Regions from separate parts of the Streptomyces asoensis genome, predicted to be linked through region 3. Evidence: predicted binding sites of a transcription regulator. Region 3 holds the regulator's gene; each other region holds the start of a gene.

Region 1 (7,013 bases), 1.1 Mb from region 3:
GTGCGCTCGGCCCGCTCCTCCGCCTTCATGGTCAGCCCCTCGTACAGGGCGCGGGCGGTCTCCAGGACGTCGTACGGGTTCACCGTGATCGCGTCCTCGCGCAGCTCCCAGTAGGCCCCCGCCTCCCGGGACAGGACCAGCGCGCAGCCCTCGTCGGAGACGACCGGGATCTCCTTGGCGACCAGGTTCATGCCGTCGCGGATCGGGTTCACCAGGGCGACGTCGGCCAGCCGGTAGGCGGCGAGGGAGCGGGCGAAGTCGTCCTTGAGGTTCAGCAGGACCGGGGTCCAGCCGGGCGTGCCGTACCGGGCGTTGATCTCCTCGGCCAGGCGCTGCACCTCGGCCATGTAGTCGCGGTAGACGGCGAGGTCCTGGCGGGAGGGGTAGGCGAAGGCCACGTGGACGACCCGCTCGCGCCACTCCGGGTGGTCGTCGAGCAGCTGCCGGTAGGCCAGGAGCCCGCGCACGATGTTCTTGGACAGCTCGGTGCGGTCGACCCGGACGATCGCCTTGCGGCCCTCGCCGATCTCCGCCCGGAGAGCCGCCATGCGCTCGTCGACGTCCGGCCGGTGCGAGCGCTCGCGCAGGAACTCGGCGTCCGCACCGAGACCGTGCACGCCGATCTGCGTCTTGCCCGGCCCGCCGGCGAACTCCGTACAGCACGCGGTGAACGCGTCCGCCCAGCGCCGGGTGAGGAAGCCCAGGCGGTCCGCGCCGAGCATCCCGTGCAGCAACCGCTCGCGCACGTCCCCCGGCAGCAGCGCGAAGTAGTCCACCGGCGCCCACGGCGTGTGCGAGAAGTGTCCGATGCGCAGGTCCGGGCGCAGCTCACGCAGCATCCCCGGCACCAGACACAGGTGGTAGTCCTGCACGAGGACGGCCGCGCCGTCCGCCGCCTCCTGGGCCAGCGCCTCCGCGAACGCCCGGTTGTAGGTCTCGTACGACGCCCACTGACGGCGGAACTCCGCGTCGAAGGTGGGCTCCAGCGGCGTCTGGTAGAGCAGGTGGTGGACGAACCACAGCACGGAGTTGGCGATGCCGTTGTAGGCGTCCTCGTGCACGTCGGCCGGGACGGCCAGCATGCGCACGCCCTCCTCGCCGACCCCGCGCCGGACCGCCTCCCGGTCGCCGTCGGAGAGCGCCGAGCACACCCAGAGGGCACCCGTGTCGGGCCCGATGGCCGACAGGCCGGAGACCAGCCCGCCGCCGCCGCGTTTCGCGTGCAGCGTGCCGTCCTCGCGCACCTCGTAGGAGACCGGGCCGCGGTTGGACGCGACCAGCACCTCGGCGGCCCGAGCGGGAGTGTCGTGCGTGGAAGCCATACGCCTCAACCTAGCCCGGTCGGGAAACGCTCAAACGTACGGTCGCGCTGTGTGGACGGGCCGTATCCGGCCGTGTCGCCGCTGTCGGCGACATGCCGTATACGGCCCGTCCGACGGTCACGCGACCTTGCGGGTCGCGTACTCCGCGATCTCCGCCATGGGCGGCCGTTCCTCGGTGTCCACGGAGTAGGTGCGCGGCTCGAAGCCGTCCGTGCTCCGTTCGAACTGGGTGAGGGACGGGCGGATCAGGTGCCCGCGGGCCAGCCGGAGCTGGGCGGTGCGGTAGATGGCCGCCGCCATCCGGCCCAGCGCCTGCCCGTCCTGATGACGGTGCTTGCGCACGCCGATGTCGACCTGGGCGAGGGCGTCCAGGCCCACCAGGTGCAGGGCGTCGACCAGCATGCCCAGCTCCACGCCGTAGCCGACGGGGAACGGCAGCTGCTCCAGCAGACTGCGTCGGGCCGCGTACTCGCCGCCGAGCGGTTGCACGAACCCGGCCAGCTGCGGCCAGTGCATGTTGAGCAGCGGACGGGCCATGAGCTCGGTGACCCTTCCGCCCTGGCCGGCCGCGCCGCCCAGCGGACGGTCGTACATGCCCTTGACCAGATCCACCCCGGGGTCGGTGAGCAGTGGGCCGACGATCCCCGAGACGAAGTCGGAGGAGAACTCCCTCAGATCGGCGTCGATGAAACAGACGATGTCCCCGGTGGTGACCAGCAGGGAGCGCCACAGGACCTCGCCCTTGCCGGGCACGGCCGGTATCCGCGGCAGGATGTCGTCCCGGTGGACGACCCGCGCGCCGGCCGCCGCGGCCACCTCGGACGTGCGGTCGGTCGATCCCGAGTCGACGACCACGATCTCGTCGACGAGCGGGACCTGGTGCATGAGGTCGTGACGGATGATCGCGACGATGTCACCGACCGTCTCCTCCTCGTTCAGCGCGGGCAGGACGACGGACACCGACTGGTTCGTGGCGCGCTTCGCGGCCAGGATCCGGTGGAGCGGACGATCGGTCGCGGACCAGGAGCGGGTGGCCAGCCAGCGCTCAGTTTCTTGAAGCACAGTCTGCGGCTCCTCACTGTCGTGATCACACCGGGTGCACAGGAGGTGACCGTGTGATCCATCTCGCGGTTCGGACGACTATCTCAACTGTCCTGGCCTTCGGTTACAGTCTTGAACAACGCGGATGACCATCGCATGTCCGAGGTCTCCCCCCGTTCACAACTTCATACCGCTCATCCAGAGGGGCAGAGGGATACGGCCCGATGAAGCCCCGGCAACCCTCCAGCCGGTCTCGTAACGATCACTGATCCATGTGGTGATCGCTCCGCGAGGCTCCCGGCTCGGGAAGGTGCCAAATCCGTCTCACGGCGAGATGCGTCGTGAGGAAGATGAGGAGAAAGGGCCTCGCCTCACATGGCTGCGCAGACTGTTGCAAGCACCACTGATGCAAGCACCACCGACTCTACGACGTCCTCTGCTGTCGATCTCGGTCCGGCCGCGGCGTTGACCTGCCGCGAGTGCGGCCACCGTGTGCCCCTCGGCCCGGTCTTCGCCTGCGAGGAGTGTTTCGGCCCGCTCGAGATCGCCTACGACTTCTCCTCCTACGACACCGAGGAGCTCCGCAAGCGCATCGAGGCGGGCCCCGCGAACATCTGGCGCTACGCGCCGCTGCTGCCCGTCCCCGCGGACGTGGCCGACAAGCCCAACATCAACCCCGGTTGGACCAAGCTCGTCCAGGCCGACAACCTCGCCCGTGAACTGGGCGTCGACGCCGGCAAGCTCTTCGTCAAGGACGACTCCGGCAACCCGACGCACTCCTTCAAGGACCGGGTCGTCGCCCAGGCCATCGAGGCCGCCCGCGCGTTCGGCTTCACCACTCTCTCCTGCTCCTCCACGGGCAACCTGGCCGGTGCCGTCGGCGCCGCCGCCGCCCGGGCGGGCTTCCGGTCCTGCGTGTTCATCCCGCACGACCTGGAGCAGGGCAAGGTCGTCATGGCCGCGATCTACGGCGGCGAGCTCGTCGGTATCGAGGGCAACTACGACGACGTCAACCGCTTCTGCTCCGAGCTCATCGGCGACTCGGCGGGCGAGGGCTGGGGCTTCGTCAACGTCAACCTGCGGCCGTACTACGCCGAGGGCTCCAAGACGCTGGCGTACGAGATCTGCGAGCAGCTCGGCTGGCGGCTGCCGGACCAGCTGGTCGTGCCGATCGCCTCCGGCTCCCAGCTGACGAAGATCGACAAGGGTCTCCAGGAGCTGATCAAGCTCGGGCTGGTCGAGGACAAGCCGTACAAGATCTTCGGCGCGCAGGCCGAGGGCTGCTCCCCGGTGTCCGTGGCCTACAAGGCCGGGCACGACGTGGTCCGCCCCCAGAAGCCGAACACCATCGCCAAGTCGCTGGCCATCGGCAACCCGGCGGACGGTCCGTACGTCCTCGACATCGCGCGGCGCACCGGCGGCGCGGTGGAGGACGTGAACGACGAGCAGGTCGTCGACGCGATCAAGCTGCTGGCGCGGACCGAGGGCATCTTCGCGGAGACCGCCGGTGGTGTGACGGTGGGTGTGACGCGCAAGCTGATCGAGAACGGTCTGCTCGACCCGACCAAGACGACCGTCGTCCTCAACACGGGCGACGGACTGAAGACCCTGGACGCGGTGGCCGGCACCGGGCTGACCGCGACCATCCGCCCGAACCTCGACTCCTTCCGAGAGGCTGGCCTCGCGTCATGAGCGTCAACGTCCGTATCCCCACCATCCTGCGCACCTACACCGGCGGCCAGGCCGAGGTGAAGGCCGAGGGGGCGACCCTCGGTGAGGTCATCGCCGACCTGGAGAAGAACCACACGGGCATCGCCGCCCGGGTCCTGGACGACCAGGGCAAGCTGCGCCGGTTCGTCAACGTGTACGTGAACGACGACGACGTCCGCTTCGAGCAGGGTCTGGAGACGGCGACCCCGGACGGCGCCGGCGTCTCGATCATCCCGGCCGTCGCCGGCGGCTGAACGGTCGCTGGACGGTCGCTGGACGGTGGTGGGAGCGATGACTGACCGTCGTTCAGTACCCATCGGTAGTAACCGTCGGTAACAGTGATTACCGAGTGTTCATCGAATTGCCCTCTCCGCGATAGAAGCGGAGGGGGCAATTCAGTGTGGTTGAGCGCGGTACAGTTGGGGAACCCGGTCCGGATCACCGGATCCGGAGCCTTTGATTTCTGCCCCTGGCCCGATAAGAAGTGGCCAAAGTGCGCGCCGCTTTCGTGGCTTTTGTGGCCTTTGTGGGGCCCGACTTGCCCTCAATTCGGGCGAATTCTCGCCACATTCCGGATCCCATGCGTCCGGAATTCTCGTCCGACTGACCTGTTGCAGACGGCAGTTGGACAGATACATTCAGCCGCGGTCGACGCGTTCCGGCGCACGCCCCCAAGCCAACCGGGGGGTGAGGTCTGACCCGGATTCGCGAAGTGCGGATCTGTGCAAGGGCCAGTAATAGGGGAGTTAGGCATGGCTCAGGGCACCGTCAAATGGTTCAACGCGGAGAAGGGGTACGGCTTCATCGCGGTCGACGGTGGTGCGGATGTTTTCGTCCACTACAGCGCGATTCAGATGGACGGCTACCGCACCCTGGAAGAGGGTCAGCGGGTCGATTTCGAGATCTCGCAGGGTCAGAAGGGGCCGCAGGCGGACATGGTCCGTCTCGCGACCGGCTGAAGCGCGCGCCGACTGAAAGCGTCGTTCTTCTGTACATCTGTCGAAGGGCTCGCACCCCCACGGGGTGCGAGCCCTTCGGCCTGTCCGGGGGCGTCGGCGAGACGTCCCTGAGAGGTGTCCGGAAGGGCACGGGTCCGGTGGAGGCGCTTGCACTCTCCTGGGTCGAGTGCTAATCATTGGCGTTAGCACTCTGAAGGTGAGAGTGACAACGAGGACCGGGTCGGTGAGGCCCGCAGGCCAGGTGGGGCAAGGAACCACGAGGCCGGCGAGCCGTCCGTCGCGGGCGCCAGCGCGGTCCGGAGCAATCCACCCCAGTCCGGGAGGACCACTTCACATGGCCAAGATCATCGCGTTCGACGAGGAGGCACGGCGCGGCCTCGAGCGCGGCATGAACCAGCTCGCGGACGCCGTGAAGGTGACGCTCGGCCCCAAGGGCCGCAACGTCGTCCTCGAGAAGAAGTGGGGCGCACCCACGATCACCAACGATGGTGTTTCCATCGCCAAGGAGATCGAGCTCGAGGACCCGTACGAGAAGATCGGCGCCGAGCTGGTCAAGGAAGTCGCCAAGAAGACGGACGACGTCGCCGGTGACGGTACGACCACCGCGACCGTCCTCGCCCAGGCCCTGGTCAAGGAAGGCCTGCGCAACGTAGCCGCCGGCGCCAACCCGATGGCCCTCAAGCGCGGTATCGAGAAGGCCGTCGAGGCCGTCTCCGGTGCCCTGCTCGAGCAGGCCAAGGATGTCGAGACCAAGGAGCAGATCGCTTCCACGGCCTCCATCTCCGCCGCCGACACCCAGATCGGCGAGCTCATCGCCGAGGCGATGGACAAGGTCGGCAAGGAAGGCGTCATCACCGTCGAGGAGTCCCAGACCTTCGGTCTGGAGCTGGAGCTCACCGAGGGTATGCGCTTCGACAAGGGCTACATCTCGGCGTACTTCGCCACCGACATGGAGCGTATGGAGGCCGTCCTCGACGACCCGTACATCCTGATCGCGAACTCCAAGATCGCCAACGTCAAGGACCTGCTCCCGCTCCTCGAGAAGGTCATGCAGGGCGGCAAGCCGCTGCTGATCATCGCCGAGGACGTCGAGGGCGAGGCTCTGTCGACGCTGGTCGTCAACAAGATCCGCGGGACCTTCAAGTCCGTCGCGGTCAAGGCCCCGGGCTTCGGTGACCGCCGCAAGGCGATGCTGAACGACATCGCCATCCTCACCGGTGGCGAGGTCATCTCCGAGGAGGTCGGTCTCAAGCTCGAGAACACCTCCATCGACCTGCTCGGCAAGGCCCGCAAGGTCGTCATCACCAAGGACGAGACCACCATCGTCGACGGTGCCGGCTCCTCGGACCAGGTCGCCGGTCGGGTCAACCAGATCCGCGCCGAGATCGAGAACAGCGACTCGGACTACGACCGCGAGAAGCTTCAGGAGCGCCTGGCGAAGCTCGCCGGCGGTGTCGCGGTCATCAAGGCCGGTGCCGCCACCGAGGTGGAGCTCAAGGAGCGCAAGCACCGCATCGAGGACGCCGTCCGCAACGCGAAGGCCGCCGTCGAGGAGGGCATCGTCGCCGGTGGTGGCGTTGCGCTCATCCAGGCTTCCGCCGTCTTCGAGAAGCTGGAGCTCGAGGGTGACGAGGCGACCGGCGCCAACGCCGTGCGCATCGCGCTCGAGGCCCCGCTCAAGCAGATCGCCGTCAACGGTGGTCTCGAGGGTGGAGTCGTCGTCGAGAAGGTCCGCAACCTGCCCATCGGTCACGGCCTGAACGCCGCGACCGGCGAGTACGTCGACATGATCGCCGAAGGCATCATCGACCCGGCGAAGGTCACGCGCTCTGCTCTTCAGAACGCCGCCTCCATCGCCGCGCTGTTCCTCACCACCGAGGCCGTCATCGCCGACAAGCCGGAGAAGGCGTCCGCGCCGGCCGGCGGCGGCATGCCGGGCGGTGACATGGACTTCTGATCGACCTCACGGTTGATCGCCTGT
Region 2 (7,013 bases), 2.5 Mb from region 3:
CCTCCCGCCGGTCTTCACCGCGATCCCGACGAAGGACCGGGTCGTCTTCCTCACCATCGACGACGGCTCCGAGAAGGACCCGGCGTTCCTGCGCATGATGAGCGAGCTGAAGATCCCGTACACCGCCTTCCTCAGCGACTACCTGGTCAAGGACGACTACGGCTACTTCAAGAAGATGCAGGACCGGGGCGTGGGACTGAACAACCACACCCTGCACCACCCCTACCTGCCCGCCCTCTCCTACGCCCGCCAGCAGCGCGAGATCTGTGGCATGCAGGACGTGATCGAGAAGCGCTACGGCAGGCGCCCCACCCTCTTCCGGCCACCTTTCGGCAACTACGACCAGGACACCCTGCGCGCCGCGAAGACCTGCGGCGTGCGCTACGCCCCGCTCTGGGCCGAGGAGGTCTTCGTCGATCACTGGGAGTACCGCGAGTGGGACCAGGACCTCCACCCCGGCGACATCGTCCTGAGCCACTTCCGCGGCCGGGGCGACTGGAAGGGCACGATGCCCGACATGGTCCGCCGGTTCCTGAACAAGGTCACGGCGAAGGGGTACGCGGTGGCACGACTGGAGGACTACCTGTGAGGACACGGGGGCTGCCGGCCGTACTGCTGATCCTGACGACCCTCACGACACTGGCGACCCTGGCGGGCTGCGCCCAGTCCGTCGACCCGATCGAACGGCTCGGCAAGAAGGCCGCCGCCCGGGTCCGCCCGCACGGCCCGGCCGGGCAGGACGCGTACCGCCGCTGGGGCCTGACGGCCCCCCTTGCCCCCGCGCCGCGCCACCCCGCCCGCTCCCTGGCGGGCAGTCCGGGAGCGGCCTTCCCGCCGGTCGTCGACCACGTCCCGACCACCGACGGGGTCGTCTTCCTCACCTACGACGACGGCGCCGAACGCGACCCCCGTTTCGTCGACATGGTCCGCGAACTGCGCCTCCCGGTGAGCATGTTCCTCACGGACAGCGTGGTGGGCCCGGGCTACGCCCACTTCGCCCGTCTCCGGTCCGTCGGCGCGAACATCCAGAACCACACCCTGGACCATCCGGCCCTGCGCGGCCTGCCCTACGCCGGCCAGCGCGCCGAGATCTGCGGCCAGCAGGACAAGCTCCGCTCCCGCTTCGGCCTGCGCCCCCGCCTCTTCCGGCCGCCCTACGGCACCTACGACACCACCACCCGACGCGCCGCCGCCGACTGCGGCATCGCGGCCATCGTCCTCTGGCGCGCCTCGATGGGCCCCACCGACCTCACCTACACCCACGGCCCCCACCGTCTCCACCCCGGCGACATCATCGCCGTGGCCCCGGACGAGTCGACGGGCCCGGGCCTGCGGGAACGCACGACGCGACTGCTCCGGCGAGTACAGGAGCAGGGCCTGACGGTGGGCCGGTTGGAGGACTACGTCTGAGAGTTCTTCCCGGCCCCGGGCAGGTGGCCGCCTTTCGGCCCATCCGGCCGTGGTCTGTCTTTCGGTCCGGTCGGCCTGGCCTGCCTTTCGGTCCGGCCGGCGGGCGTCTGCCTTTCGGTCCGGTCGGCCTGGCCTGCCTTTCGGTCCGGCCGGCGGGCGTCTGCCTTTCGGTCCGGCCGGGGGGGCGGCCTCTCAGGGCCGACCGGGTGTCTGTCTTTCAGCCCGTCCGGCGATTGAGGACGAGGCCCGTCCAGGGCCGAAGCGGGGGCCCGGGGGGGCGGCAGCCCCCCGGTGACGTCCACACCGACACCGGGCGACCAAGGCCACTCACGCCCACTGAAAACCGGCCGACGCGCCGCAGGCATTGGCACTCCGCTTGACCGAGTGCTAATCACAGTCATAGTCTCGGTTCTGGCACTCCCCCCTGGAGAGTGCCAACACGCGACGGGCAGGTCCGGCACCCGCGACGACGGATCCACCTGGTCGCCACCTCAGACAGTTAGCCCCGTGAGATCTCCGAAGGGGGAGGTCGGATCGTGACGACCACCAGCTCCAAGGTTGCCATCAAGCCGCTCGAGGACCGCATTGTGGTCCAGCCGCTCGACGCCGAGCAGACCACCGCCTCTGGCCTGGTCATCCCGGACACCGCGAAGGAGAAGCCCCAGGAGGGCGCAGTCCTCGCGGTGGGCCCGGGTCGCTTCGAGAACGGCGAGCGCCTGCCGCTCGACGTCAAGGTCGGCGACGTAGTCCTGTACAGCAAGTACGGCGGCACCGAGGTGAAGTACAACGGCGAGGAGTACCTCGTCCTCTCGGCTCGCGACGTGCTCGCGATCATCGAGAAGTAATTCACCCAGTTTTGCAGTGAACTGCGCTCCTGGCCCCGCGACTTTGTGAAGCCGGGTGCTGGGGGCGCAGTTCGTTTCTCCCACGCTTTCCGAGAGGGCTGAACCGCTCCCATGGCGAAGATCCTGAAGTTCGACGAGGACGCCCGTCGCGCCCTCGAGCGCGGCGTCAACAAGCTTGCCGACACGGTCAAGGTGACGATCGGCCCCAAGGGCCGCAACGTCGTCATCGACAAGAAGTTCGGCGCCCCCACCATCACCAACGACGGTGTCACGATCGCCCGCGAGGTCGAGCTCGACGACCCGTACGAGAACCTCGGTGCGCAGCTGGTGAAGGAGGTGGCGACCAAGACCAACGACATCGCGGGTGACGGTACGACCACCGCCACCGTGCTCGCCCAGGCGCTGGTGCGCGAGGGTCTGAAGAACGTTGCCGCGGGTGCCTCCCCGGCCGCCCTGAAGAAGGGCATCGACGCCGCCGTCAAGGCCGTGTCCGAGGAGCTCCTCGCGACCGCCCGCCCGATCGACGACAAGGCCGACATCGCCGCCGTCGCCGCGCTGTCCGCCCAGGACCAGCAGGTCGGCGAGCTCATCGCCGAGGCGATGGACAAGGTCGGCAAGGACGGTGTCATCACCGTCGAGGAGTCCAACACCTTCGGTCTGGAGCTGGACTTCACCGAGGGCATGGCCTTCGACAAGGGCTACCTGTCGCCGTACTTCGTGACGGACCAGGAGCGCATGGAGGCCGTCCTCGAGGACCCCTACATCCTCATCAACCAGGGCAAGATCTCCTCGATCGCCGACCTGCTGCCGCTGCTGGAGAAGGTCATCCAGACCAACTCCTCCCGCCCGCTGCTGATCATCGCCGAGGACCTCGAGGGCGAGGCCCTGTCGACCCTGGTCGTGAACAAGATCCGCGGCACCTTCAACGCGGTGGCCGTGAAGGCCCCCGGCTTCGGTGACCGTCGCAAGGCGATGCTCCAGGACCTGGCGGTCCTCACCGGCGCCACCGTCATCTCCGAAGAGGTCGGCCTCAAGCTCGACCAGGTCGGCATCGACGTGCTCGGCTCCGCCCGCCGCGTCACCGTCACCAAGGACGACACCACGGTCGTCGACGGTGCCGGCGACTCCGCCGAGGTCCAGGGCCGGGTCGGCCAGATCAAGGCCGAGATCGAGAACACCGACTCCGACTGGGACCGCGAGAAGCTCCAGGAGCGCCTCGCGAAGCTGGCCGGCGGCGTGTGCGTGATCAAGGTCGGCGCCGCCACCGAGGTGGAGCTGAAGGAGAAGAAGCACCGTCTGGAGGACGCCATCTCCGCGACCCGCGCCGCGGTCGAGGAGGGCATCGTCTCCGGTGGTGGCTCCGCGCTCGTCCACGCCGCCAAGGTGCTGGAGGGTGGCCTCGGCAAGACCGGCGACGAGGCGACCGGTGTCGCCGTCGTCCGCCGCGCCGTAGTCGAGCCGCTGCGCTGGATCGCCGAGAACGCGGGCCTCGAGGGTTACGTCATCACCTCCAAGGTCGCCGAGCTCGACAAGGGCCAGGGCTTCAACGCCGCGACCGGCGAGTACGGCGACCTGGTCAAGGCCGGCGTCATCGACCCGGTCAAGGTCACCCGCTCCGCCCTGGAGAACGCCGCCTCCATCGCCTCCCTCCTCCTGACGACCGAGACCCTCGTCGTCGAGAAGAAGGAAGAGGAAGAGCCGGCCGCCGCGGGCCACGGCCACGGCCACTCCCACTGACGCAGCGCGTCGGTACACCGACCCGGGCCGGTAGGCACTGACCCAGGTCGCGAGCACGGCAGAGGCCCGGCACCCACGAACAAGGGGTGTCGGGCCTCGGCGTCTCTACCGCTCCAGCCCGTCCAGCGCCCCCAGCTGCTCCATCAGCCCCAGCCGGTCGTACTGCCACCAGGCCTCGGCGATCTTTCCGTCCTCCCGGCACCGGAAGACGGTCGTGCCGGTCATGGTGACCCGCTTCCCGGTGGCCGGGATCCCCATGAAGTCGCCCTTGTGGGTGCCGCTCCAGCTCCAGCGGTTGCACACGCGGTCACCCTGCTCGATCTGGTCGTCGAGGGAGAAGGCGAAGTCGAATCCGCCCCGCCACATCTCGACCTCCCGGCGCATGGCGTCCATCCCCATGGTGTCCTGCTCGTTGGCGGGATCGTGGTCGTGATAGTCCTCGGCCAGCAGACCGTCGAGCGGCGGCAGTTCGCCCCGCGTGCCGATCGTCTCGAAGAACCGCCGTGCCGTCCCGGCGTACAACTGCTCGTCCCGTACGACGTCGAGATCCGTGAAGGTCGGCATCTCGTCGCACAGGGCCACCAGCTCCCGGAAGACCTTGTCGGTCTCCGGAAGGTTCGAGTTCCGCATCGCCTCCTCGTACGAAGGGAACTCCACGATCTCGATGAAGTGCGAGGCGTCCGAGCGGTCCTTGCCGACCACCGCGTGCGACGCGGTCCGCTTGCCCCTGGTCTGTTCGACCCAGGTGTCCATCAGCCGGTCCATCTCGTCGAACCGGCTGGTCTTGCAGTCGATGAGCTGTACGAACGTCATGACGCCGCCTCCGGCCCCCCTGGGTCCGGTCCCTGTCACGCCCATTTTCCCACCGGAGCGCCGACGCCACCCGTCCACCGCCGGGCCCTCTACTGCGGCCCGTATTTCCGGCCCGTCCTCGAGCTGATCCCGCCCAGCAGCGAGCGGGGCGTCACCTTCACCAGGCCCATCAGCGCCTTGTAGCGCGGGTCGGGGATCGACAGCGACTTCCCGCGCGCCAGGTCGTGCAGCGCCGCCGCGACCAGCTTGTCCGCGTCCAGCCACATCCAGCCCGGGATGTTGTCCGTGCCCATTCCGGCCCGCTCGTGGAACTCCGTGCGCACGAAGCCCGGGCACAGCGCCATCAGCCGCACCCCGCTGCCCGCCAGGTCCTTGGCCGCGCCCTGGGTGAACTGCACGACCCACGCCTTGGACGCCCCGTACGTCCCGCGCGGCACGAAGGCCGCCACCGAGGCCACGTTGACGACACCCCCGCGCCCGCGCTCGCGCATCGCCGCCGTCGCCGCGGACGTCAGCCGCAGCACCGCCTCGCAGTGCACCTTGAGCATCTTCAGCTCGTCGGCCATGGACACGTCGAGGTAGCGGCCCTTGTTGCCGAAGCCGGCGTTGTTGATCAGCAGGTCGACGGGGTTCTTGCGGTCACCGAGCCGGGCGGCCACCGCCTCGATGCCCTTGTCCGTGGCTAGGTCGGCCGTCAGCACCTCCGCCTCGATGCCGTGCCGGTCGTGCAACTCGGTCGCCTGCTCGCGCAGCCGCTTGATGTCCCGTGCCACGAGGACGAGATCATGCCCGTCCGCCGCCAGTCTGCGCGCGAACGCGGCACCGATGCCCGCGGTCGAACCCGTAATCAGAGCCGTTGTCATGGCAGAAGATTAGTGACCCGGAGTACGGGCGTCCGTTCTCTGCACGTGGCCTCCCGAAGGTGAAGACCACGTGCGCACGCCCGCGTACGCCGTGCTGCGTCCCTCCCGTGACGTCGGCTCAGCCCCCGGACGTCTCCGTGTGCTTCGCCCCGGACCCGTCCCCGTACTTCGCCACGTACTCCCGGGCCGCCGCCAGCGACTCCGAGTGCAGCGCCTCGCCCGCCGCGAGCAGCCGGGGCAGCAGCTCGCGGTGCGTGGTGGCGGCCTGGAACTGCATCCTGGCCGTCACCTCGTGCTCCGGCAGGTGGACGATCCGCACCGGATCCCCCGCGCGGATCTCACCGGGCACGACGACCCGCAGATACGCGCCCGTGGCCGCCTTCTCGGTGAACCGCCGCACCCACCGCTTCTCGCCCACATGGCCCTGGAAGGTGCGGCACGGTATCCGCCCGGCGGTCACCTCCAGCACCAGGTCAGGACCGATCTGCCAGCGCTCGCCGATCCGCGCGCCGGAGACGTCGAGGCCCGTGGTGGTGAGGTTCTCGCCGAACGCGCCGTTGGCCAGCGTGCGCCCCAGCTCGCGCTCCCAGTCGTCGAGGTCCTCGCGCGCGACGGCGTACACCGCCTGGTCGTCGCCGCCGTGGTGGCGCAGGTGGCACACGGTGTCCCCGGCCAGCCCGCTCGCCCCGACCCCCTTGGGGCCGGGCGCCGCGACCCGCACGGGCCCCTCGACCGGCCGCTTGTCGATCCCCGTCAGGCCCTGCGGCTGGTCGGTGTACGGCACGGCCTTCGGGCGGCCCAGATTGACTGACAGAAGCCTCATGGCGGCACGATACGAGCCCGGGGGTCAAAGTGTCGACGCATTATTCGCGCAGCTGTCCAAGGCTCGCTTATGCTCGGTGGATGATCGAGGCCCGTCATCTCCGCGTCCTGCGTGCCGTGGCCGCCACCGGCTCCTTCTCGGCGGCCGGGCGCGAACTGGGCTGCACCCAGCCGGCCGTCAGCCAGCAGATGAAGGCCCTGGAGGCGTCCGTCGGCACGCCCCTGCTGATCCGCAGCGGACGCGAGATGCGCCTGACCCAGGCGGGCGAGGCCCTCGTCCGGCACGCGGCCGGCATCCTGTCCGGACTGACGGCCGCCGAGGAGGAGGTCGCCGCCATCGCCGGGCTGCGCGCCGGCCGGGTCCGTCTGGTGTCCTTCCCCAGCGGCAGCTCCACCCTCGTCCCCACCGCGCTCGCCGCCCTGCGCGCGGCCCACCCCGGCACCCGGGTCTCCCTGGAGGAGGCCGAGCCGCCGAAGTCGGTCGAGCTGCTCCGCGAAGGCGACTGCGACATCGCTCTCGCCT
Region 3 (7,013 bases):
CGGCTGGTCCGGCTGCCCCCCGAGCCCCGGTTGCTCCGGCTGCCCCGAGCCCCGACCCCCGAGCCTCGCGACTCAGGGCGTCGTCACGAAGTCGATCAGTTCCTCGACCCGCCCCAGCAGCTCCGGTTCGAGGTCCTTGTAGGAGCCCACCCGCTTCAGGATCGCCTGCCAGACCGCCCCGGTGTTCTCCGGCCAGCCCAGGGCCCGGCACACGCCCGTCTTCCAGTCCTGGCCGTGCGGTACCCGGGGCCAGGCCTCGATCCCGACGGACGACGGCTTCACGGCCTCCCAGATGTCGATGTACGGGTGGCCGACGACCAGGGCGTGCTCGCTCGTGACCGACCGGGCGATGCGCCACTCCTTCGTGCCGGGGACGAGGTGGTCCACCAGGACGCCCAGCTTCGCGTCGGGTCCCGGCGCGAACTCGGCGACGATCGCCGGCAGGCCGTCCACGCCCTCCAGGTACTCCACGACCACGCCCTCGACGCGCAGATCGTCGCCCCACACCTTCTCGACCAGCTCGGCGTCGTGCCGGCCCTCGACGTAGATGCGGCCGGCGCGGGCCACACGCGCGCGCGCCCCGGGGACGGCGACCGAACCGGAGGCGGTACGGGTGGGACGTACGGGACCGCCGGACGCAGGCCGTACGAGGGTCACGACCCTGCCCTCCAGCAGGAAGCCGCGCGGCTCCAGCGGGAACACGCGGTGCTTGCCGTAGCGGTCCTCCAGGGTCACCGTGCCCGCCTCGCAGCGGATCACCGCCCCGCAGAACCCGGTGCCGGGCTCCTCCACCACCAGCCCGGCCTCCGCCGGGACCTCGGGGACCGGTTTCGGCCGCTTCCAGGGAGGGGTCAGGTCGGCGGAGTACTGGCGCATTCGCATGACGATAGGAGAAGCGCCGGGCCGAGGGACACACGATCAGCGCGACACGCCGAAACGGGCCGCCAGCGCGTCCCGTTGCGCCCGGACGAACGCCGCGTCCACCACCGCCCCGTGACCGGGCACGTACAGCGCGTCCTCGCCGCCGAGTTCGAGGAGGCGGTCGAGGGCGGCGGGCCAGTGGGACGGTACGGCGTCGGGGCCGGCCTGCGGCTCGCCGGACTCCTCGACGAGGTCGCCGCAGAACACCGTCTCGGGCCTGCCGGGGACCAGGACCGCCAGGTCGTGGGCGGTGTGAGCGGGGCCGACGTTCGCCAGCAGGACCTGCCGGCCGCCGCCCAGGTCGAGGGTCCACTCACCGGAGACGAGGTGCCGGGGCCGGACGAGCGTGTCCGCGGCCTCCGTCGCCGCCGTCCCGTCGAGACCGTTGCGCACCGCGTCCGCCCGCAGTTCCTCGGCCGGCACGGTGTCCACGCCCACCGCCCCGAAGACCTCCGCGCCCGCGAACGCCGCCGCCCCGAACACATGGTCGAAGTGGGGGTGGGTGAGCGCGAGATGGGTCACACGCGAGCCGGTGAGTTCCTCGGCCCACGTCCGCAGCCGCACCCCCTCGGCCAGGCTCGACCCCGCGTCGATCATCAGTACCGCGCCCGTCCCGACGACCAGCCCCGCCGTGCAGTCCCAGCCCGGCAGCCGTACGCGTCCCACCCCGGCCGCGACCCGCTCCCACCCGAGCTCTTCCCAAGTCACCGTCATACCGCGACGCTAGCCCTACGACGCTGAGCCGGGGGCCGACCTTGCCCCGGGTGTACCCCACAGCCGTACACTGGGCCGGGGAACGCTGGCACTCGGATGTGAAGAGTGCCAGACGAGGCGCCCAGGGGACTGGGGACGACTGCTGGAGGTGTGCGCGCGATGCTGAGTGAACGCAGGCTCCAGGTGCTGCGCGCCATCGTCCAGGACTACGTCGGCACCGAGGAACCCGTGGGGTCGAAGGCGCTCACCGAGCGGCACAGCCTCGGCGTGTCCCCGGCGACGGTCCGCAACGACATGGCCGCCCTGGAGGACGAGGGGTACATCGCCCAGCCGCACACCAGTGCGGGGCGGATCCCCACGGACAAGGGCTACCGGCTGTTCGTCGACAAGCTGGCCGGCGTCAAGCCGATGACCGGTCCCGAGCGGCGGGCCATCCAGAACTTCCTCGACGGCGCCGTCGACCTCGACGACGTCGTGGCCAGGACCGTACGGCTGCTCGCGCAGCTCACCCGGCAGGTCGCCGTGGTGCAGTACCCCTCGCTGACCCGCTCGACCGTGCGGCACGTGGAGCTTCTCTCGCTCGCGCCCGCACGCCTGATGCTCGTGCTGATCACGGACACCGGGCGGGTCGAGCAGCGGATGGTGGACTGCCCGGCACCCTTCGGGGAGGCCTCGCTGGCGGATCTACGCGCGCGGCTCAACAGCCGGGTCGCGGGCCGTCGGTTCGCGGACGTGCCGCATCTGGTGGAGGATCTGCCGGATGCTTTCGAGACCGAGGACCGCGGCACGGTCACGACGGTGCTCTCCACTCTGCTGGAGACGCTCGTCGAGGAGAACGAGGAGCGGCTGATGATCGGCGGTACCGCCAATCTCACCCGCTTCGGACATGACTTTCCCCTCACCATCCGGCCCGTCCTGGAGGCACTGGAGGAGCAGGTCGTGCTCCTCAAGCTCCTTGGCGAGGCGGGGGATTCGGGCATGACCGTACGCATCGGTCACGAGAACGCCTATGAGGGACTCAACTCCACTTCGGTGGTGTCGGTCGGCTACGGTTCGGGCGGCGAGGCAGTCGCCAAGCTGGGCGTGGTCGGACCGACCCGCATGGATTACCCGGGAACGATGGGAGCGGTACGAGCGGTGGCACGGTACGTCGGACAGATCCTGGCGGAGTCGTAAGTGGCCACGGACTACTACGCCGTTCTCGGCGTGCGCCGTGATGCGTCGCAGGAAGAGATCAAGAAGGCCTTCCGGCGGCTCGCGCGCGAGCTGCACCCGGACGTCAACCCGGACCCGAAGACCCAGGAACGGTTCAAGGAGATCAACGCCGCCTACGAGGTGTTGTCGGACCCGCAGAAGAAGCAGGTCTACGACCTCGGCGGCGACCCGCTGTCGCAGTCGGGCGGCGGAGGCGCGGGCGGCTTCGGCGCGGGCGGCTTCGGGAACTTCTCGGACATCATGGACGCGTTCTTCGGTACGGCGTCGCAGCGCGGTCCGCGCTCGCGCACCCGGCGCGGCCAGGACGCGATGATCCGGCTGGAGATCGACCTCGAGGAGGCGGCCTTCGGCACGACCAAGGACCTCCAGGTCGACACGGCGATCGTCTGCACGACGTGCAGTGGCGAGGGCGCGGCCCCCGGCACCAGCGCGCAGACGTGTGACATGTGCCGCGGCCGCGGCGAGGTGTCGCAGGTGACGCGGTCCTTCCTCGGGCAGGTCATGACCTCGCGGCCGTGTCCGCAGTGCCAGGGCTTCGGCACCGTCGTGCCGACCCCGTGCCCGGAGTGCGCGGGCGACGGGCGCGTGCGCTCGCGCCGCACCCTGACGGTGAAGATCCCGGCCGGTGTCGACAACGGCACCCGGATCCAGCTCGCGGGCGAGGGCGAGGTCGGCCCCGGCGGCGGCCCCGCCGGTGACCTGTACGTCGAGATCCACGAGCTGCCGCACGCGCAGTTCCAGCGGCGCGGCGACGACCTGCACTGCACGGTGACGCTGCCGATGACGGCGGCGGCGCTCGGCACCAAGGTGCCGCTGGAGACGCTGGACGGGCTGGAGGAGGTCGACATCCGGCCCGGTACCCAGTCCGGCCAGTCGATCCCGTTGCACGGCCGGGGTGTCACGCATCTGCGGGGCGGGGGGCGTGGTGACCTCATCGTGCATGTCGAGGTGCAGACGCCGAGCAAGCTCGACCCCGAGCAGGAGCGGGTGCTGCGCGAGCTGGCCAAGCTGCGGGGTGAGGAGCGGCCCACCGGGCAGTTCCAGCCCGGGCAGCAGGGGTTGTTCTCCCGGCTGAAGGACGCGTTCAACGGGCGGTGACGGTGGGTGTGCGGGGGCCTTCTCGCCCCCGCCGCCCCTTCCCTTTCCCGTCCCTGGGGGCTGCGCCCCCAGACCCCCGTATCGGCCCTGAACGGGCCTCGTCCTCGATCGCAGGACGGGCTGGATCTGTCGGCAGGTGACAGCACGTGCCCATGGGAAGGGTCGATTCGGACTTGTTCGGAGGACGTGACAACATGCCGTCATGTCCTCCGCACTGACCGATCTCTTCCCGTATCCGATCGTGCAGGCCCCCATGGCGGGCGGTGTCTCCGTCCCGCGGCTCGTGGCCGCCGTGTGCGAGGCGGGCGGGCTCGGGTTCCTGGCCGCCGGGTACAAGACGGCCGACGGCCTGTACCAGGAGATCAAGCAGCTGCGGAGCCTCACCTCCCGCCCCTTCGGCGTGAACCTCTTCATGCCGCAGCCCGAGTATGCGGAGACGGGCGCCGTCGAGGTCTACGCCCACCAGCTGGCCGGTGAGGCCGCCTGGTACGAGACCGAGCTGGGCGACCCGGACAGCGGCCGCGACGACGGCTACGACGCCAAGCTCGCGGTGCTGCTGGACAACCCGGTGGCGGTGGTCTCGTTCCACTTCGGCATCCCGAGCGCCGAGGTGCTGGACTCCCTGCGGCGCGCGGGAACGTTCACCCTGGTCACGGCGACCACCGCCGCGGAGGCCCGCGCGGTGGAACGGGCCGGCGCGGCCGCGGTGATCGTGCAGGGTGTGGAGGCCGGCGGCCACCAGGGCACCCACAGGGACAACCCGGAGAACGACCGCTCCGGCATCGGGCTGCTCGCGCTGATCGCCCAGGTCCGCGAGTCCGTGAACCTGCCGATCGTCGCCGCGGGCGGGCTCATGCGCGGCAGCCAGATCGCCGCGGCCCTCGCGGCCGGTGCCGACGCCGCCCAGCTGGGGACCGCGTTCCTCGTCACACCCGAGTCCGGCGCGCACGCCGTGCACAAGCAGGCGCTGACCAACCCCCTCTTCGTACGCACCGAGCTGACCCGTGCCTTCTCCGGCCGCCCGGCCCGCGGCCTGGTCAACCGCTTCCTGCGCGAGCACGGCCCGTACGCGCCCGCCGCCTACCCGGAGGTCCACCACCTCACCTCGCCGCTGCGCAAGGCGGCCGCCAAGGCGGGCGACGCGCAGGGCATGGCGCTGTGGGCGGGACAGGGACACCGGCTGGCCCGCGAGCTGCCCGCCGGGCAGCTGGTGGAGGTCCTGGTGTCCGAAATCGCCGAGGCGCGGACAGCGTTGTCGGATTTCCAGGCCCGTGAGGGCGGTGCCTCGTGACGGCGCCCGTCTTCGTCGTCGACGAACTCCCGGCCTCCCGGTGCGCGTTCGTGCTGGACGGCCCCGAGGGCCGGCATGCCGTCTCCGTGAAGCGGCTGCGGACCGGCGAGGAGGTCGTCCTCACCGACGGCGCCGGACGCTGGGCGCGGGGCGAGGTCGTCGCCGTCGAGGGCAAGGACCGGCTGGTGGTGAGCCTGGGAGAGGTGATCGAGGAGCCCGCCGAGGCGCCCCGGATCACCGTCGTCCAGGCGCTGCCGAAGGGCGACCGGGGCGAGCTGGCCGTCGAGACGATGACCGAGACCGGCGTCGACGCGATCGTGCCGTGGGCGGCCGCGCGCTGCATCACCCAGTGGAAGGGCGAGCGCGGCGCGAAGGCGCTCGCCAAGTGGCGGGCCACCGCCCGTGAGGCCGGCAAGCAGTCCCGTCGGGTCCGCTTCCCCGAGGTCGCCGACGCGTCGACGTCCCGGCAGGTGGCGGAGGTTCTCGCCCGCGCGGACTTCGCCGCCGTCCTGCACGAGGACCGTGACTACGGCAGCGAGCCCCTGGCCACCGCCGCACTGCCCACCACGGGCGAGATCGTGCTCGTCGTGGGCCCCGAAGGGGGCGTCTCGCCGGACGAGTTGGCGCTCTTCGCGGAGGCGGGCGCGAAGGCGTACCGGCTCGGGCGGAGCGTCCTGCGCACCTCGACCGCCGGCACGGCGGCCGCGTCCCTGATCCTGGGCAGGACCGGTCGCTGGTCCTGACCCCGCCCGCCCTCCGGGAGGACATCGTGGAATTCGTCCAGGTAAGGCTGCTGGTCACCGACTTCGCGGTCTGCTACCGCTTCTACGCCGACGTCCTCGGCCTCAAGCCGCAGTCGGGGGCGGAGCGGGGACCGTACGAGAAGTTCTCTCCCGCCACCGGTTCGACGGGGATAGCCATCCAGGACCGGGCGATGATGGCGGAGGTGCTCGGTGAACTGGGCGACACGGCGAACGGTCACCGCTCCCTGGTGGCGCTGCGCGTCGACGACCTGGACGCCATGTGCGCGCGGATCACCGCCCGCGGCGCCACTCTGATCCACGGCCCCGCCCCGATGGGCGACCGGATGCGCGTGGCCCACCTCAAGGACCCGGAGGGCAATCTGGTGGAACTTCAGGAGTGGCTGCTGCTGCGCGGCTGAGCGCGACCGCGGTGAACAGCTCCCAGCCGTCCAACTCGCCGTCCAGGGGCAGCAGTTCCCGCTTGACGGCCTCGTCGACGAAGGCGCGCACCACACCGGGTTCGTGGAGGTTGAGGTGATGGTGGCGGTCGCCCACCCCGCCGCTGTGCCCGTAGGCGACGCTACCCACGTAACGCCCTTCGCCGCCCCGGAAGATGAACTGGGTGCGCACGCCGTCCCGGTGCAGGGTGAGGACCTCCTGGCAGGGCTCTCCGACCTCGTGCCGGTGGCGGACCGTCCACACATAGGTGGTCGTCTCGTCCACGACGAGGGTTCTCCGGCGGCGCTGGTCGCTCATGCGTCCACGGTAGGGCCCGCGCGGAACGTGACCGCATACGGGCTACCGCACCGCCCGCCCGAGTGGCACGCTGCCGTCCATGGGGGCATTGAGGCGGATTTGGCTTCTCCCGTTGGTCGCCGTGGCGGCGGTCGGTGCCGTGGCGTGCGAGCCGGGCGGGCTGAGCAGCACGTCCGTGGCGTACACCACCGACGAGGCCGCGACAGCCGAGATCCAGCGGCGGGACGTGGACGTGCGTTGGCTGACCTGCACGGCTCGCTACGAGGGCCAGGAGA

What was found. The regulator HrcA, encoded in region 3, represses chaperone genes, less so after heat shock. The targets are predictions, from matches to a motif close to TTNGCACTCNGNNNNNCNGAGTGCNAA.
Region 1: the regulator HrcA is predicted to act here: its motif matches at 5,179-5,205, upstream of groL (chaperonin GroEL).
Region 2: the regulator HrcA is predicted to act here: its motif matches at 1,775-1,801, upstream of groES (co-chaperone GroES).

The regions. Positions count from the first base shown of each region.
Region 1 is NZ_CP049838.1:4,677,087-4,684,099, reverse strand. Features, by position in the region: gene G9272_RS20835 (alpha,alpha-trehalose-phosphate synthase (UDP-forming)) at 1-1,322, opposite strand, end outside; gene G9272_RS20830 (glucosyl-3-phosphoglycerate synthase) at 1,440-2,384, opposite strand; SAM riboswitch class I at 2,555-2,720, shown strand; gene thrC (threonine synthase) at 2,739-4,055, shown strand; gene G9272_RS20820 (ubiquitin-like small modifier protein 1) at 4,052-4,327, shown strand; gene G9272_RS20815 (cold-shock protein) at 4,826-5,032, shown strand; gene groL (chaperonin GroEL) at 5,367-6,989, shown strand.
Region 2 is NZ_CP049838.1:6,054,096-6,061,108, forward strand. Features, by position in the region: gene G9272_RS27255 (polysaccharide deacetylase family protein) at 1-589, shown strand, start outside; gene G9272_RS27260 (polysaccharide deacetylase family protein) at 586-1,410, shown strand; gene groES (co-chaperone GroES) at 1,947-2,255, shown strand; gene groL (chaperonin GroEL) at 2,367-3,992, shown strand; gene G9272_RS27275 (ester cyclase) at 4,098-4,805, opposite strand; gene G9272_RS27280 (SDR family NAD(P)-dependent oxidoreductase) at 4,895-5,668, opposite strand; gene G9272_RS27285 (MOSC domain-containing protein) at 5,787-6,491, opposite strand; gene G9272_RS27290 (LysR family transcriptional regulator) at 6,572-7,013, shown strand, end outside.
Region 3 is NZ_CP049838.1:3,543,335-3,550,347, reverse strand. Features, by position in the region: gene G9272_RS15875 (DUF3097 domain-containing protein) at 73-876, opposite strand; gene G9272_RS15870 (MBL fold metallo-hydrolase) at 919-1,635, opposite strand; gene hrcA (heat-inducible transcriptional repressor HrcA) at 1,795-2,811, shown strand; gene dnaJ (molecular chaperone DnaJ) at 2,812-3,948, shown strand; gene G9272_RS15855 (nitronate monooxygenase) at 4,151-5,239, shown strand; gene G9272_RS15850 (16S rRNA (uracil(1498)-N(3))-methyltransferase) at 5,236-5,982, shown strand; gene G9272_RS15845 (VOC family protein) at 6,009-6,401, shown strand; gene G9272_RS15840 (hypothetical protein) at 6,343-6,738, opposite strand; gene G9272_RS15835 (hypothetical protein) at 6,818-7,013, shown strand, end outside.